2 regions of the Faecalibacterium longum genome follow, and region 2 is predicted to be linked to the other one. Evidence: predicted binding sites of a transcription regulator. Region 2 holds the regulator's gene; the other holds the start of a gene.
What was found. Region 2 encodes HrcA, which represses chaperone genes, less so after heat shock. Its sites were predicted from a motif close to TGTTAGCACTCNNNNNNNNNGAGTGCTAACA; they were not measured.
Positions count from the first base shown of each region.

Region 1: htpG (molecular chaperone HtpG) is a predicted target of HrcA. The motif match lies at 6,483-6,513, and genes of this name have one in related genera.

Region 1 is NZ_JBBNIH010000097.1:9,283-17,933, forward strand. It holds gene AAAU26_RS03360 (DNA recombination protein RmuC) at 1-315, opposite strand, end outside; gene AAAU26_RS03365 (transglutaminase-like domain-containing protein) at 316-1,800, opposite strand; gene AAAU26_RS03370 (alpha/beta hydrolase) at 1,816-2,871, opposite strand; gene AAAU26_RS03375 (histidinol-phosphatase) at 3,018-3,815, shown strand; gene AAAU26_RS03380 (GNAT family N-acetyltransferase) at 3,907-4,425, shown strand; gene AAAU26_RS03385 (HD domain-containing protein) at 4,482-4,997, opposite strand; gene AAAU26_RS03390 (hypothetical protein) at 5,032-5,457, opposite strand; gene AAAU26_RS03395 (alpha/beta hydrolase) at 5,560-6,339, opposite strand; gene htpG (molecular chaperone HtpG) at 6,635-8,563, shown strand.
Region 2 is NZ_JBBNIH010000167.1:44,911-53,561, forward strand. It holds gene AAAU26_RS12165 (alanine/glycine:cation symporter family protein) at 1-598, shown strand, start outside; gene AAAU26_RS12170 (aminoacetone oxidase family FAD-binding enzyme) at 646-1,893, opposite strand; gene AAAU26_RS12175 (stage V sporulation T C-terminal domain-containing protein) at 2,043-2,585, shown strand; gene hrcA (heat-inducible transcriptional repressor HrcA) at 2,775-3,848, shown strand; gene AAAU26_RS12185 (nucleotide exchange factor GrpE) at 3,845-4,471, shown strand; gene dnaK (molecular chaperone DnaK) at 4,564-6,396, shown strand; gene dnaJ (molecular chaperone DnaJ) at 6,660-7,841, shown strand; gene AAAU26_RS12200 (hypothetical protein) at 7,981-8,307, opposite strand; gene AAAU26_RS12205 (hypothetical protein) at 8,400-8,651, opposite strand, start outside.

The DNA of each region.
Region 1 (8,651 bases), on a different contig from region 2:
CTGCAGACGCCGCTCCAGGATGCGCTGCTGGCTGTCCTGCCCCTGACCGAGGGTGGTGCTCATGCTCTGCACAGCCGTCTGCAGCGTCTCGCTGACGCTGCGGATGGCGGCGTAGTTCTGCTGGGCGATGGCGTCCTGACGGGCGTTGAACTCTCTGGCCTGAGCGGCCAGCTGCTCTTCGAGCCAGTCTTTCAGCTCTTCGCAGTCGGCTTCGTCCAGCCCGCCGGTGGGGCGTCCGCTGCGGAAGAGCAGCAGCGCCATCATCAGGCAGATGGCCACCAGCAGGACGGTATACAGCATTGCGAGAAATTCCATTTATTCTACTTCCTCAAACTTCAAAACTTCTTTGGTGGTCACGGTATCGTCACCGTACAGGCCCACGCCGTCGGCCTCCATCTCGCCGCTCTGGTTGTCGTAGGGGTCGCTGCGGAAACCCAGCATCGGCGGGTCGAAGGGCGCTTCAAAGGCGCTGTTTGCCACCATGCGGCCCGTATCCAGACTGCCGAAATAGTGGCGGCGGAGCACTTCATCGCCCCGGCGGGCCATGGAGGCACCGTAGGAGCAGTCGGCATACATCCAGCCCTTGGGGGCGACGTAGAACCGCGCCCAGTCGTGACAGCCCGCGTCCCCCGGGGCCACTGCAAAGCCGCTCTCCCACCGGGCCGGGATGCCCGCGATGCGGCAGAGGGTGATGAAGGTCAGCGCCATGATGCCGCAGTCTCCCCGGCGGCTGCGGGCGCAGTTCTCGGCGATGGACTCATGGACGAAATAGGATGGCTGGAAGTGATACCGGACATTCAGGGTGACATAATCGTAGATGCGCTTAGCCTTCTCCGCCGGGCTGGTGATGCCCTCGGTGAGCTGAGCCGCCAGCGCCCGCAGGTAGGGCGTAAAGACGATGTGGGGCGCTTCCTCGCCGGTGTAGAGATCGGGCTGCTCCGCGTCGGGCGTGAAGGAAAGCGGGTCGGCATAGACTGCCGTCTCCCGGTAGCTGTACTCGGCCCCGAAGGTGCGGTTCTCGGTCAAGTCGGCCTCCCAGCAGACGGTGCGCTGGGGCGCGTCCTCGGCGGCGATATGGCCGGGCGTCTCGGTGAAGCGGTCCAGCGTGATATGGCTCTGGGACGGGCAGGCGGCAGGCAGAGCCAGCCATGCCCGGACGTGGACGGCGTCTCTGCCCTCGGCTTTCGCCTTTTCCAGCGCGGCGGCGAAGGCTTCGTCGGACATCCGGATGCTGGTGCGGAGGGTGATGTCGGCGCTGGCGCTCCCCTCCCGCTCCATCTTCTCGTGGAGGCGGTGGCGCTCTTCGTTCTTGTTGTTGGGGGCGTCCGGCGTCAGCTTCCGGGCGGCGAGGTCGGCGTGGGTAGCCAGCAGCGTCTCGGCGAACCGGGCCTGATACCGCTTCTCCCCTTCCACGAACCTCCAGTCCATCCGACCCTCCCAGTCGAGCTTCTTAAATTCCTCTGCGGTGAAGTCCTTGACCCGCTCCTGCATCCGGGCGATGGCCTCAGCTTCCGTCCAGCAGTATTCCCCGGGCAGCCGGCGCATGATCTCCTTCTGGACGGTCAGGGCCTCCCGCAGGGCGTCCACACCGTGGGGCGTGGGGTTCTCGGGCGGGACATACCCCTCCGGCGGGGCGATGCCGTTGGACGCCGGGCCGTTCTGAGTTTTTGTCCAGTCCTCGGCCAGCAGCCGGTCGATGCGGGCGATGGCCTCCTGATAATATCCGGCCGCTTTCAGCCGGGCGATGTCGTCGGGCAGGCCCACATTCAGGCTGCGGATCGATCCATTCCAGTCGTACATAATCTTTTCCTCCTGTTATTCCGAAACGCTCTGCCAGAACTCGGCAGCACGTTCCACCCAGTCCTCGGCGTCCGTTCCCACGCCGATGCCGATGCCGTGTTTGGCGTTGTCGTAAACTTCCACCCGGTTGGGGACGCCGCTGGCTTCCAGTGCCTTTGCAAGGGTCGGCCCCTGCAGGGGGTAGACGAAGGCTTTCAGCATGAGGTCATTCCTGCCGTACCACAGGAAGGTGGGCGGATAGTCCGGCGTCACCAGCTTCGAGACGGTGTAGGAATAGTAGCGTCTTTCCAGCCGGTCGGTATCCATCAGGAGATGGTAGGCAGGCTTTGCCCCAAAGAAGTTGTTGATGGGGTAGGCCAGCAGCAATACGCCGGGCTTCGGCACACCGTAGCGGCCCCAGCCCTTTTCCTCATTGCCGAAGACGCCTGCGATCTGTCCGCCGGAGGAGTAGCCCAGCAGGGCATAGTCTTCCGTAGAGACGCCGAAGGTGTCGGCATTGTCCATCACGAAGCGGATGGCCCGGGCCAGGTCTTCCAGCGGAGCGTCGTCCCCGGCCTCCCATCCGATGCGGTAGCGCAGCGAGAAGACGGCATAGCCCTGCTCATGCAGCTCCCACGCCGTGGACACGCCGCCCCGCAGCTCGCCGCTGTAGTAGAGCGAGTTGCCCGACAGCACGATGGCAAACTTGGCTCCCGGCTGTTGGGCCGGGCAGTAATACAGCTCCGCATGAGCGCGGGCAGGCACGGCGGCGATCTCCTCTTCCGAATAGAGCGGATAGGTCACCCGGGTGCCGTCGTGGTAGACCTGAGCCAGATAGTTGAGGCCCGCTGCGCAGGCTTCGGCGGAGGTCTTGCCGACCACCTCGGTCAGCGTCTCGTCGTCGCGGCTGGTGGAGAAAATTTCGCAGTCCCGCTCCCACACATAGGTGTATGTATAGAGGCCGCTGGCCTTGATGTCGGGGTCGTCGCGTATCTCCTTCATGGTGGTCTGGGGGGTGATGCTGGCTGCTGAAGCCGGGACGGCGAGGACACCAAGCATCAGCGCAGAGGCAGCGATTCGTTTCCAATCCATCTTCATTTCTCCTTTTTCAGAGCAGCCTTCATTGCATTTTTCGGCAAAGAGGTCTATAATAGTCCCTGCCCTGAACGGGTATTTACTCTATTGTATCACAATGGTGATGATTGTCAAAAAATTTCTGCCCAGGAGGGAGCCTTGTCATGCTGACCAATTACCACACCCACACCACCCGCTGCGGCCACGCCGAAGGCACCGAGGAGGAATACATCCTCACGGCCCTGCGCTGCGGCTTCAAGGTGCTGGGGTTTTCTGACCACACCCCCTGGGCCTACGCGACGCCGGGCTTCGTCAGCCGCATCCGGATGCTGCCCTCCCAGCTGGACGATTACGTCCTGACCCTGCGCGGGCTGCGGGAGAAATATGCCGACAAACTCCACATCCGCATCGGCCTCGAGGCGGAGTATTTCCCGGCCTATCTGGGCTGGCTCAAGGAAGAGATGGAGCGGCTGGGCATCGAATATCTCATCCTCGGCTGTCACTACGACACCACCGACGAGCAGGACGCCAAGGCCAGCCGCTTCGGCGGCAGCACCTCCACCGCCCACGGCAGGCGGTATGCCGAACAGGTGGTGGAAGCGCTGGAAACGGGGCTTTACCGGTATCTGGCCCACCCCGACCTCTTTTTGAACCGGGTGACGGCCTTCGACGCCGACGCCGAGAAAGCCTGCCGGGACATCTGTGCCACAGCGGCGCGGCTGGACATCCCCCTCGAGTACAACATGGCCGGACTGACTTTGCAGAACCGTCCCGACGGCTCTCTGGGCTACACCCGGGACGAGTTCTGGCGCATCGCGGCGGAGTACCCCGTCAAGGCCATCATGGGCTGCGACGCCCACGCTCCCTCGGAGCTGGACGTCGTCCCCTCCATCGAGGGAAAGAAAGCCTTCCTGCACAGCTTGGGCATCCCGGTGCTGGACACCCTGCCGGGGCTGGAATAAGCGGCCATTGCGCGGACGGGCTGCATCTGCTATACTGAGATAAGAGGAATGATGCAGGGCGCATTGGGGCGCTCTGCCGGGGAAGAATATCATGAGCAATATCACCATCCGGCCCATGGAGCCGGAAGACTGGAATGCTGTGTCCGAGATCTATTCAGAGGGCATCGCCACGGAGCACGCCACCTTCCAGACCACCTGCCCGCCCTACACGGCGTGGGATGCCTTTCACATCAAAGAATGCCGCCTCGTCATTCTGGACGGCGGCGAGCTGGCCGGTTGGGCCGCACTGCGGCGGGTAGACCCCCGCTGGTGCTACCGGGGCGTGGCCGAGGTGAGCATCTACGTCGGCGAGAAGTTCCGGGGCCGGGGCCTCGGCTCCCGCCTGCTGACGGCCCTCTGCGAAGAGTCGGAAAAAGAGGGCTACTGGACCTTACACTCCACCGTTTTGCAGGACAACACCGCCAGCCTCGGCCTCCACACGAAGTGCGGCTTCCGGGTGGTGGGGCGGCGGGAGCGCATCGCCCGGGACTGTCATGGCCGCTGGCTGGACACCTACCTGATGGAGCGCCGCGCCAAAGCCGACGAGCCTGTGGGGTACAAGAAATTATAAAAAATGAGCTGCTGCACGTTACGTACAGCAGCTCATTTTCGTATCAGGCAAAGCCTTTACCACTCGTTCTCCCCGGCATCGGTATCGGCCACCCGGGTGCGCTGGAACATACTTTCCAGCACGGCGCAGTATTTGTCGGCCAGGCAGACGATGACCGCCTCCCGGCAGGTGGGGACATGGCGGAAGGTCAGGGGCCACATATGGCTCGAAATGATGTTTTGCTCTTTCCTGGTGATGGCGAAGCAACGCTCGGCATTGACGCAGGCAGAGCCGGGATGGGCAAAGCCGTGCATCTCGAACAGGCGGCGCAGACCCCGGAAGGAACTGCGCTTGTGCCAGTCGTAGAGATAGAAGTCATGGAGAAAAGCCCCCACGGCCAGCGACGTCTCATCCGCGCCCAGATGGAAGCGGCGGTTGAGCCAGAAGCTCACCAGCACCACATTCTTGCAGTGCTGGTAGGTGGTCACATCGCCGTGCTGGATAAATTCCCGCATCCGCTGCACTTCGGGGTGCTGGTCATATTGGGCCAGAATGGTGGTGAGGCACTGACGCTCCGTATCAGAAAGCTGCATTGAAAAGTTCCCTTTCATAAAGAGGTTAAACCGATCAAGACCGCAGCTGCACCGGGTTGGAATTGCCGAAATTCTCGGCCTCGGTGGGGTTTGTGCGCTTGAGGTCCAGGTCCACGAGGTACTGCTTGCCGTCGCCCAGCTCCTCGAGCTGTGCCAGTTTTGCTTTGGCAGATGCTTCGTCCGGGTACCACTGGATGAGGAAGAAATTCTCCGCCTCCACGCCGTAATACAGCCACTGGCCGTCGGCCCGGAGCAGGTCGTCCAGATGGTCTACCTCGTCGCCGTCGGTCAGGCCGAGGCCCTCTTCCGCGTAGACGTTTTCCGGCTCCACCTGCAGCACTTCGATGACCTGAATGGCGCTCTGCAGATATTCGTCCTGAGCGATGCTCTTGTCGGAGAGCTCCCAGCCCGTCAGGAATGCCTGCATCAGCAGGTCTTTGACCGAGATCTTCTTTTCCATGTATGTTTCCTTCTTCCTCGTTTGTTTCCGCTGACCAGTATACGCTCAAATCTTGGGCAGGTCAACCATAAATTTATGAATTTTTTGTAGGAATGTCTAAATTTAACTCAATTTGAACCCCAACGTCTCCCCCAGCCACTCGAGGCAGAGAGCCACCCAATGGGCGCGGTGAGGGTCGGCGGCATCCACTTCGGCGGTACTGATGCTGGTGCCGTGAGCGCCCTTCTCGAACAGATGCGCCTCGCACGGCACGCCCGCCCTCCGCAGGGCGGCCAGCAGGAGAAGTGTGTTCTCCACCGGAACGGTCTTATCCTCCATGGTATGCCAGACGAAGACCGGCGGTGTGTCGGAGGTCACCTTATCCTCCAAGGTGAACGCCTGCTGTGCGGCAGCATCCTCGCTGCCCGCCAGCTGGACGAAGCTGCCCCGGTGGGCAAACTCCCCTGCCGTGACGACCGGGTAGCCCAGGATCACTGCATTGGGCCTCTGCTGGGCCGTCTCGCCCGGAATGTCCAGCACCGCGCCGGACAGGGCCAGATGTCCGCCCGCCGAGAAGCCGCAGACGGCGATCTTATCCGGCAGGATGTGCCACTCTCCCGCATTCTGCCGCAGCAGAGCCAGCGCTTCGTTCAGCTGTCGGAGAGGCCGGTAGTTCTGCGCCCCCTCCCCCACGCTGTAGGTCAGCACGGCGGTGTGATAACCCGCCGCCGCAAACTGCAGGGCCACCGGGTCGCCCTCCCGGGGGCTGACATGGTTGTAGCCGCCGCCCGGCACCACCAGCACCAAAGGCCGCTGCTTCACGGCGGGCATGGCGTCCAGCGACGCCCGCAGGGAAACCGTCAGCACACCGCCGCCTGCAAGTTCCAGCTCTATCTGCTGCATCTCTCATCCTCCTTATAGACAGGTCTGTCATTCCGGCCCATTATACGGCTTTGGCGCGGGAAAGTAAAGGCAGCTTCGGCCCCAAAAGGAAAGTTTTTTGAACTTTTTATGAAACCCCTTGATTTTTGTTTCTCAGCGGTGTATATTAGCACTCGAAAGTTGTGAGTGCTAAGTTTTCACGAGTGGTTTTCCGCTCCGTGTGCCGGCACTCTCCACAGGCAGATCCTGATGCGACACGCGCCCGGGCAGTTCCGCCGCCGGGACGCTAAAATCTGATAAAAAGAGGTTTTGTATTATGGCGAAAAAAGAATTTCAGGCCGAGAGCAAAAAGCTGATGGACATGATGATCAACTCCATCTACACCAACAAGGAAATTTTCCTGCGCGAGCTGATCTCCAACGCTTCGGACGCCATCGACAAGCTGTATTATAAGAGCCTGACCGACACTTCCGTCGGCATGAACAAAGGCGATTTCCGCATCCTGCTCACCCGCGACAAGGACAGCCGCACCCTGACCATCTCCGATAACGGCATCGGCATGACCCGGGAAGAGCTGGAGCAGAACCTCGGCACCATCGCCCACTCCGGCTCCCTCGACTTCAAGAAGGACAACCAGGACGAGAACATTGACATCATCGGTCAGTTCGGTGTCGGCTTCTACTCTGCCTTCATGGTGGCCGACAAAGTGACGGTCATCTCCAAGGCTTACGGCTCCGACGAGGCCTGGCAGTGGGAGTCCAGCGGTGCTGACGGCTATGAGCTTGAGCCTGCTGAGAAGGAGACTGCCGGTACCGACATCATCCTCCACATCAAGCCCGACACGGAGACCGACAACTACGATAACTTCCTCGACGAGTACGGCATCGTGGCCATCGTCAAGAAGTACAGCGACTATGTGCGCTACCCCATCCAGATGGAACGGGAGAAGAGCCGTCAGAAGCCCGAACCCGACCCCAAGCCCGACGACTACAAGCCCGAGTGGGAGACCTACACCGAGCTGGAAACTCTGAACAGCATGGTGCCTATCTGGAAGAAGCAGAAGAGCGAAGTCACCGACGAGGAGTATGCAAACTTCTACAAGGATAAGTTCAGCGACTACGCCGACCCCGCCCGCGTCATCGTGAGCCGCACCGAGGGTACTGCAAACTATAACGCCCTGCTCTTCGTGCCCAGCCACCGCCCCTATGACTTCTACACCAAGGACTACGAAAAGGGTCTGGCTCTGTACGCATCCGGCGTCCTCATCATGGAGAAGTGTGCCGACCTGCTGCCCGACTACTTCAGCTTCGTCAAGGGCATCGTGGACAGCCAGGATCTGAGCCTGAACATCAGCCGTGAGATGCTGCAGAAGGACAATCAGCTCAAGCTCATCCACAACGCTCTGGAAAAGAAGATCAAGAACGAGCTCCACGCCATGCTGGCCAACGACCGCGAGAAGTACGAGAGCTTCTGGAAGGAGTTTGGCCGTCAGCTGAAGTTCGGCGCATACTCCGACTACGGGATGCACGCCGAGCTGCTGCGCGACCTGCTGCTGTTCTGGTCTGCCAAGGAGCAGAAGATGGTCACTCTGCAGGAGTACGTGGACAAGATGCCCGCCGAGCAGAAGTACATCTACTTCGCCGCCGGCGACTCCACCGACCGTCTGGCAAAGCTGCCTGCCGCTGAGCTGGTCATGGACAAGGGCTATGACGTCCTGCTCCTGACCGAGGATGTGGATGAGTTCTGCCTGCAGATCATGCGCACCTATCCCCGCAAGGATGCCGAGGGCAAGGACGGCACCGTCGAGTTCAAGAACGTCAACAGCGGTGATCTGGGCCTTGAGACCGAGGACGAGAAGAAGGCCGCCGAAGAGGCTACCACCGCCAACAAGGCTCTGTTTGACGCCATGAAGGACGCTCTGGATGGCAAGGTCAAGGAGGTCAAAGTCTCCACCCGCCTGAAGGACCACCCCGTCTGCCTGTCCGCCGACGGCCCGCTGTCCATCGAGATGGAGAAGGTGCTGTCCAAGCAGCCCGGCAGTGAGGGCGTCAAGAGCGACAAGGTGCTGGAGCTGAACGTCAACCACCCCGTCTTCGCTGTGCTGAAAGCCGCACAGGAGGCTGGCGATACTGAGAAGCTCAAGAAGTACAGCGCTCTGCTCTACGCACAGGCACAGCTCATCGAGGGCCTGCCCGTGGATGACCCCGCCGCTTACGCCGAGGCCGTCTGCAGCCTGATGCAGTAATTTTTCCCTGTGTTCCCGGGCCGGAGGGCGCTGCTCCCTCGTCTTCCGCCTGACATCATAATTTTCTTCCCTTAATAAGAAGGCCGCG
Region 2 (8,651 bases):
TAACGTCAAGGAGCCGGTGCATCAGGGCATGTGGGGCGTGTTTGAGGTCTTCGCCGATACCATCGTGGTCTGCACCCTGACGGCCCTCGTCATCCTGACCACCGGCGTGGTAGACCTCGAGAGCGGCGCTGTCCTCGCAGGCGTGCAGGACAATGCGCTGGTGGGCCAGGCGTTCACGGCGGCTTTCGGCAGTTTCGGCCCGAAGTTCATCGCCGTGTCCATCCTGCTGTTCGCCTACTCCACCACCCTCGGCTGGAGCCACTACGGCACCAAGGCCGTGGAGTATCTCTTCGGCACGGCGGGAAGCCGCATCTATAAGGTCGTCTTTGTCTGCATGACCGTTGTGGGCGCGACCATGAAGCTGGGCCTCGCGTGGGACCTCTCCGACACCTTCAACGGCCTGATGATGATACCGAACCTCATCGGCGTGCTGGCATTGTCCAGCACTGTGGTAGACATCACCAGGAACTACTTTGCCCGCCGCGTCCGGGGCGAGGACATCGAGCCCATGTGGTCGGCCTTTGAAGAGTATCAGAAGGAAGAAGAGGCCGAGGCTGCCGCCGAGGAGGCGGAGCTGGATAAGGCCGCAAACAAATAACACAAAAAGCAAGCCCCCGGAAGGCGACCTTCCGGGGGCTTGCTGGTTTACTTCTTCTTTTTGCGAAGCTTTGCCGCCGCCCGCCCGGCGATGATGCCGCTGCCGAAGGCCCAGTGGAGGTTGTAGCCGCCGCAGCTGCCGGCGCAGTCCAGCGTCTCGCCCACGAAGTAGAGTCCCGGACAACCCTTGAACTGGAAATCGTCCTCTACCTCGTCCAGAAGCAGGCCGCCGCCGGTGGTCTGAGCCTGCTTCCAGCCGCAGGGCGTCAAGCCCTCGAACCGCCAGCACTTGGCCGTGGCGGCGAGTTTCGGCCACGCGGAGGCGGGCAGGGCGCGGGCGTTTTCAGGTAAACCGGCATCGGACCAGAGCGCCCGGCCCAGCTTTGCGGGCAGCAAGCCCAGCCAGAACTCCGCCGCCTCGCTGCCCAATAGTCCGACCCGCTGGGCGAACAGCGCGGCCAGCTCGGTTTCACTCAGAGCAGGGAAGAGGTCGAGGGCCACGATAGGCCGCTTCGGCCCGCGCCCCGGGGCCAACAGACCCGAAAGCTGCATGATGCAGATGCCCGAAAGCCCGTACTCGGTGAACTGCACCTCGCCCGTTTCCCGGGCAAGCACGCGGCCATCTGCGCCGTCCAGCAGGCTGGCGCAGCCCTTGGCCCGGATGCCGGCCAGCGACTTGCGGGGATGAGCACACTGCAGGGCTGTCAGACAGGGATAGAGGGGGGCCATCCGTCCGCTGCACTGGGCGGCGAACCGGGTGCCGAAGCCATCGGTGCCGAACTGAGGGCCGGCATCACCGCCCATGGCGCAGATGACGGCGTCGGCCCGCAGGGTCTCGCGGCCTGCCTCTGTTTCGATTTGGACGGCATAGCCGCCCCGGCTCTGGCTCAGGTTCTGGACGGTGCAGCCGGTGCGCACCTCGACGCCCAGTCTCGACAGATGGTGCTCCAGCAGGGCCAGTACGTCCGCTGCCTGATTGGAATACGGGTACACCCGCCCGGCCTCGTCGGTGCGGGGGTAGAGGCCGAGGCTCTCGAACCACGCCAGCGGCGCAGCCTCGTCCACGGCGCTCAGCAGGCGGCGCAAGGCTTTGGGACTGCTGGTGAAATACCGCTCCGGCGTGATGTTCTGGTTGTCGAGATTGCAGCGCCCGTTGCCGGTGGCCAGAAGCTTTTTGCCCACCTTCGCGTTTTTGTCCAGCACGGTGATGTGTGCGCGGCCCTCTGCGGTCTGTGCTGCCGCCAGCGCAGCGGCCAGACCGGCTGCGCCGCCGCCCAAAATCAAAATCTGCTGCATCCTCTGCCCATCCTTTCTGTAGTAAATTTATTGTATCATAGCCGCCCCTGTTTGGCAAACACAGGACGGGCAGGTGTATATTTCCCTGCCGCTTCCACATAATAACTACACAGCATGGGAAAATGCAGAATGGGAAGGATGGTACACAGATGAAAGCAACCGGAATCGTCCGCCGCATCGATGAGCTGGGCCGGGTGGTCATCCCGAAGGAGATACGCCGCACCCAGCGTATCCGCCGCGGCGACCCCCTCGAGATCTTCACCACCGGCGACGGCGAGGTCATCTTTAAGAAGTATTCCCCGGTGGGGGAGCTGCACGGGGTGGCGGTGCAGTACGCCGAGGTGCTGAGCCGAAGCTTCGCCCTGACGGCCTTCGTGGCTGACCGTGACCGCATCCTCGCCGCAGCCGGGTCGGGGAGGCGCGACCTTGCCGACCGCAGCGTCAGCCAGCCGCTGGAAAAGGTGATGGAGTCCCGCAAGCCCTACCTCAGCGAGGGCGACCCCGAGCATGTCCTGCTGCCCTGCGAGGGTTCGCTGCGGCCATTGCTTTGCGCGTGGCCCATCATCGCGGCAGGGGATGTCACCGGGGCCGTGGGTCTGCTGGCCGAAGACCGCACCCAGCAGCCCGACCCTGCCCAGCAGAAGGCTGTGGCTGTGGCGGCAGCGTTCCTGGCAAAGCAGATGGAAGAGTGAACATTATTATAATAGAGGGAGCGTCTGCGTTTCTGGCAGGCGCTCCCTTTTTTGTTTATGACAGAATTATGAATCTTTATAAACTTTTTCGAGAAGCTATTGACAGGGAAAAATTTTTGGCTATAATGGTCTTAGCACTCAGGAAGATGGAGTGCTAAAGAAACGAAAGCCAAAAAGGAGGCAGGCGCTATGACGATGGATGCACGCAAGCAGCGAGTCTTGCAGGCGATCGTGGCGCTGTATGGCCTCGAGGGCGAGCCTGTGGGCAGCAGTGTGCTGGCAAACTATTTTGATATGGCCGTGTCCAGCGCCACGCTGCGCAACGAAATGGCGGCGCTGACCAAGCTGGGTCTGCTGGAGCAGCCCCACACCAGCGCGGGCCGTGTCCCCAGTGCCAAAGGCTACCGTTATTATCTCGACAATCTGCTGACGGACGACCAGCCGCTGGACCGCGTGACCCGCGCCCGCGTCGAAGCCGTTTTCGCCAGCCTCGACCATGAGCCGGAAAAGCTCGCACAGGGCGCTGCAAAGGCGCTGGCCGCCATCAGCGGCTGCACCGCAGCCGTCAGCACCCCCTGTGCCGAAGACCTCTGCGTCGCCCACTACGAAGTCGTTCAGGTGGGCCGCAGCGCGGCGGCTGTGCTGGCCGTCACGACGGCGGGCTACGTTCGCACCCGTGTGGCGCGGGTCCGCACAGGCCTCTCCCGCGAGAACGCCGCTGCGCTGGCCGCGCTGCTCAACCGCAACCTGACCTTCGTTGCGCCGGTGGACCTGTCCAACCGGCTGCTGGCAGAGCTGTGCAGCCAAATCGACCCGGAGCTGGTTCCGGTCATCAGCGCAGCCGCTGCGATTTTGCAGGATTCCGCACAGCCCCACGTATTTCTGGGCGGTGAGCAGTACCTGCTCAACTGGCCGCAGCTCGAAGGCAAGGTGGGCGACATCCTCACCCTGCTGAACGACGAAGAGCAGGCGGCCCACATCATCGCACCCCCGGCAGACCGCAGTGAGAGCGTGCTGCTGGGTGAGGATCTGGAACCTCAGATCCCCGGCTTGTGCATCGTCAGCGACCGCTACCTGGTAGGCGGCGGGCTGTGGGGTACGGTGGCCCTGATCGGGCCGACCCGGATGCCCTTCCAGAAGCTGATGCCGCTGCTCCACCTCTTCGCCGACGAGCTTGGCGAGGGCATGAGCGGTAAACGAAAAGACACCCCGCAGATGGCCGCACCCCGGCGGACTGTGATATATAAGGAGGATCTGGAATGAGCGAAGAGACCAAAAAGACGGCAGAAGCTCCCGAGCAGGAAGCAAAGGAGACCGAAGCCGCACCTCAGGAAGCGCCCGAGACCGCCGCAGCCCCCGAGAAGGAGGCCGAGGCAGAACCCGCAGACGCCAAGAAGAAAGATGGCTGGTTCAATAAGAAGGCACGCGAGATGGACGCCGTAAAGGCAAAGCTCGACGCAGCCGAGAAGAACGCCGCACAGGCCAAAGACCAGCTGCTCCGGATGGCAGCGGAGTACGAGAACTACCGCAAGCGCTCCACCCGCGAGGCTGACCAGAAGTTCAACGATGGCGTGTCCTTCGCCGTGAACCAGATCATCCCCATCCTGGACACGCTGGAAATGGCAGCCAACGCCCCCACCACCGACGAGAACTACAAAAAGGGCGTGACTATGACGCTGGACAAAGCCGCCAAGGCACTGGATGCCCTCCATGTGGAGGAGATCGAGGCGCTGGGCAAGCCTTTTGACCCCAACTTCATGAACGCCGTCCAGCAGATCCCCGCCCCGGACGGGCAGGAGAGCGGCACCGTCATCACGGTGTACCAGAAAGGCTACAAGCTGGGCGACAAGATCGTCCGCCACGCGACCGTCGTGGTGGCCGAGTAGATCCGCAAAGACCCGCAGGGGTTTTGAATATAGACATCCGCTTCACATCTAAGCATGAGATAAACAAGTTCTTTTGAGAGGAGACTTCATTTATGAGCAAAATCATTGGTATTGACCTTGGTACTACGAATAGCTGCGTGGCTGTCATGGAGGGCGGCGAGCCCGTCGTCATCGCAAACTCCGAGGGCGCCCGCACCACCCCGTCTGTTGTTGGCTTCACCAAGACCGGTGACCGTCTGGTCGGTCAGGTCGCAAAGCGTCAGGCCATCACCAACCCCGAGAACACCGTTTCTTCCATCAAGCGTCAGATGGGTACCGACCACAAGGTGACCCTGAACGGCAAGGAGTACACTCCCCAGCAGGTCAGCGCTATGATCCTGCAGAAGCTGAAGGCTGATGCGGAGGCTTATCTGGGCGAGCCTGTCACCGAGGCCGTCATCACCGTTCCTGCTTACTTCAACGACAGCCAGCGTCAGGCTACTAAGGACGCTGGCACCATCGCCGGCCTGAACGTCAAGCGTATCATCAACGAGCCTACTGCCGCTTCTCTGGCATACGGCATCGATAAGGAAGATGACCAGAAGATCATGGTCTACGACCTGGGCGGCGGCACCTTCGATGTCTCCATCATTGAGATGGGCGACGGCGTCACCGAAGTTCTGGCCACCAACGGCGACACCCATCTGGGCGGCGACGACTTCGACCAGCGCATCATCGACTGGATGGCAGACGCTTTCCAGACCGAGAACGGCATCGACCTGCGCAAGGATAAGATGGCCGCTCAGCGCCTGAAGGAAGCTGCCGAGAAGGCAAAGATCGAGCTGTCCAGCGCTATGAGCAGCCAGATCAACCTGCCCTTCATCACTGCTGACGCTACCGGCCCCAAGCATCTGGATATGACCCTGACCCGTGCAAAGTTCAACGAGCTGACCGCAGATCTGGTCGACCGCACCATGACCCCTGTCCGCAAGGCTCTGCAGGATGCCGGCCTGCGCGCATCTGATCTGAAGAAGGTCCTGATGGTCGGTGGTTCCACCCGTATCCCCGCTGTCTACGATGCAGTCAAGAAAGAGCTGAACTGCGAGCCCTTCAAGGGCATCAACCCCGATGAGTGCGTGGCTGTCGGTGCTGCTATCCAGGGCGGCGTCCTGCAGGGCGACGTCAAGGGTCTGCTGCTGCTGGATGTCACCCCGCTGAGCCTCGGCATTGAGACTCTGGGCGGCGTCTGCACCAAGATCATTGAGCGCAACACCACCATTCCTACCCACAAGAGCCAGGTCTTCTCCACTGCTGCGGATAACCAGCCCTCTGTTGAGATCAATGTCCTGCAGGGCGAGCGTGAGTTTGCCCGCGACAACAAGAGCCTCGGCGTCTTCCATCTGGACGGCATCGCTCCGGCTCCCCGTGGTGTGCCTCAGATCGAAGTTACCTTCGATATTGATGCAAACGGCATCGTGAAGGTCAGCGCGAAGGACCTGGGTACCGGCAAGGAGCAGAACATCACCATCACCGCTTCCACCAACATGTCCAAGGACGACATCGACAAGGCTGTGAAGGAAGCTGAGCAGTTTGCTGCCGACGATAAGAAGAAGCGCGAGGAAGTGGACATCCGCAACGGCGCCGACCAGATGGTCTTCCAGACTGAGAAGATGCTGAAGGAGAACGGCGACAAGATGCCCGCCGACGTCAAGAGCGAGGCTGAGGCAAAGCTGGCCGACCTGAAGACCGCTGTCCAGTCCGGCTCCATCGACGACATCAAGGCAAAGCAGGATGCTCTGAGCCACGTCTTCGAGAAGATGTATCAGGCTGCCGCTGCTGCCCAGCAGCAGGCCGCAGGCGCACAGCCCGGCCCCGATGCTGGCGCAAACGGCCAGCAGAAGCCCAACGATGACGGCGTTGTGGACGCAGACTTCAAGGAAGTCTGATTTGAGACACAGCAGTGCGTATCCGGCCAAACCGGCGGGTATGCGCGTAGAATAGCAAAAGCCGCTCCGGTTTTGCCGGGGCGGCTCTTGCTGGTTATAGAGAAAACCTCTCAGTCTCGCTGACGCTCGCCAGCTCCCCTAATAGGGGAGCCATTGGCAGGCCGGTCAGGCTTGTACAGATCTGCTTGAGGCTGTCTGTACTGGAAGCGGCAGTGCGCTGCTATATAGGGGAGGTTGCTGCTTATACGAGAGGTGATTGGATTATGGCACAGGAGAAACGTGATTACTACGAAGTGCTGGGTGTATCCAAGACGGCTACCGACGCGGAGATCAAAAAGGCTTACCGCAAGCTGGCCATGAAGTACCACCCGGACTATAACCCCGGCGACAAGGAAGCCGAGGAAAAGTTCAAGGAGATCAACGAGGCAAACGAGGTGCTTTCGGACCCGAAGAAGCGCCAGCTCTACGACCAGTACGGCTTTGCCGGTGTTGACCCCAACTACGCCGCCCAGAACGGCGGCGGCCCCGGCGGCTTTGGAGGTTTCAGCGGTTTTGGCGGCGACGGTGTTGACCTTGGCGATATTTTTGGCGACATCTTTGGCGGCGGCTTCGGCGGTTTTGGCGGCTCGAGCCGTTCGGCGAATCCCAACGCCCCCCGCAAGGGTCAGGACATCCGGGTGCGCATCACCCTGACGTTTGACGAGGCGGTGCATGGCTGCAAGAAGAACATCACCATCACCCGTCAGCAGGAGTGTACCGAGTGCCACGGCAGCGGCTGCGCCGCCGGTTCCAGCCCGGAGACCTGCCCTGACTGCGGCGGCAGAGGCTTTGTCATTCGTCAGCAGCGTACGCCCTTCGGCGTCATGCAGACCCAGCAGCCCTGCTCCCGCTGCGGCGGCAAGGGCAAGCTCATCAAGAACCCCTGCAAGAGCTGCCACGGCAGCGGCACCATTGCGGTCAAGAAGACTCTGGAGGCCAATGTCCCTGCGGGCATCGACGACGATCAGGGCTTCCGCCTCTCGGGCATGGGCAATGCCGGCACCAACGGCGGCCCCGCAGGTGACGTCATCGTGGCAGTGACTGTCCAGCCCAGCGAGGTGTTCCAGCGCGACGAGAACAACATCTACGTCGTCTTCCCCATCACCTACAGTCAGGCTGTCCTGGGCGATACCATCACAGTGCCTTCCATCGACGGCAAGGTCGAGGTCAATGTGCCGGAAGGCACCCAGAGCGGCACCACCTTCCGCCTGCGCGGCAAGGGCGTCCAGTATGTGAATGGCAGAGGCCGCGGTGATATGTACGTCAAGTGCGAGGTCGAGATCCCCAAGAAGCTCAGCCGCACCCAGCGTGAGGCCCTGAAGAAGTTCGAGGGTACCCTGAAAGAGGATAACTACGAAAAGCGCAAGGGCTTCTTCAAAAAGCTGAAGGATATGTTCAATAACTAAATCAACACGTCCATAAACAGGCAGAGGCATCCGGTTCGGGTGCCTCTGCTTTTTGTATGGACAGATAAAAAGAGGGCGGCGGCCCTTCCCTTGCGGGAAGAGCCGCCGCCTTTGTTGTTCTTTGGAGTCTCCTGATTTATTAAAGCAGGATAAGAGCTGCGTTAATCACAAGGCCAATTCCGGTAGCGGAGGTGCCCAGAACCCAACTGGCACACGCAAGGTCATAGAGGAAATTAGATACACTCTTCCCCATATCATTTGCGAAATAGTCCAGACCATCCTGAGTCCAAGTATTAGGGTTCTTCTTGCGGTAATCACGGATAGCCGTGACGCCTGCAAGCCATGCATAAGGAGGGAAGACCCATGCAGCGATAGCCTGAATAGCACTGGCACCACCGGTGGTATAGGTCATTTCCTCTTCGTTCATCACGCAGTAGGAAGCGGGCAGCATCATGATGTTTTCCATAATAGTACTCCTTTACGAACAATATCCCAAAACAGCGCGGTGTGCGCCGGTTTGACGAAAGATAGAAGTTCCCGAAAAGCCGCAGGGGAAACTTACAGGATGAGCAGCAGCGCGCTCAGGGGAGCGAGAGCCACCACCGTACCGGTAGAAACAACGTCACGCAGGAAGTTGGAAGGCGATTTGGACATATCGTCGCTGATGGTGTCCATTGCACGGCCCATAACGGTGAGAGGATTGCCCCTGCGGTTGCTGTCAACGCTCAGCCAATCTCTGGCCTGCGAGATGCCCCAGACATAGCTGGATGCCAGAACGGCCACGCCCACGATGGTGACGACGCCGCCAAC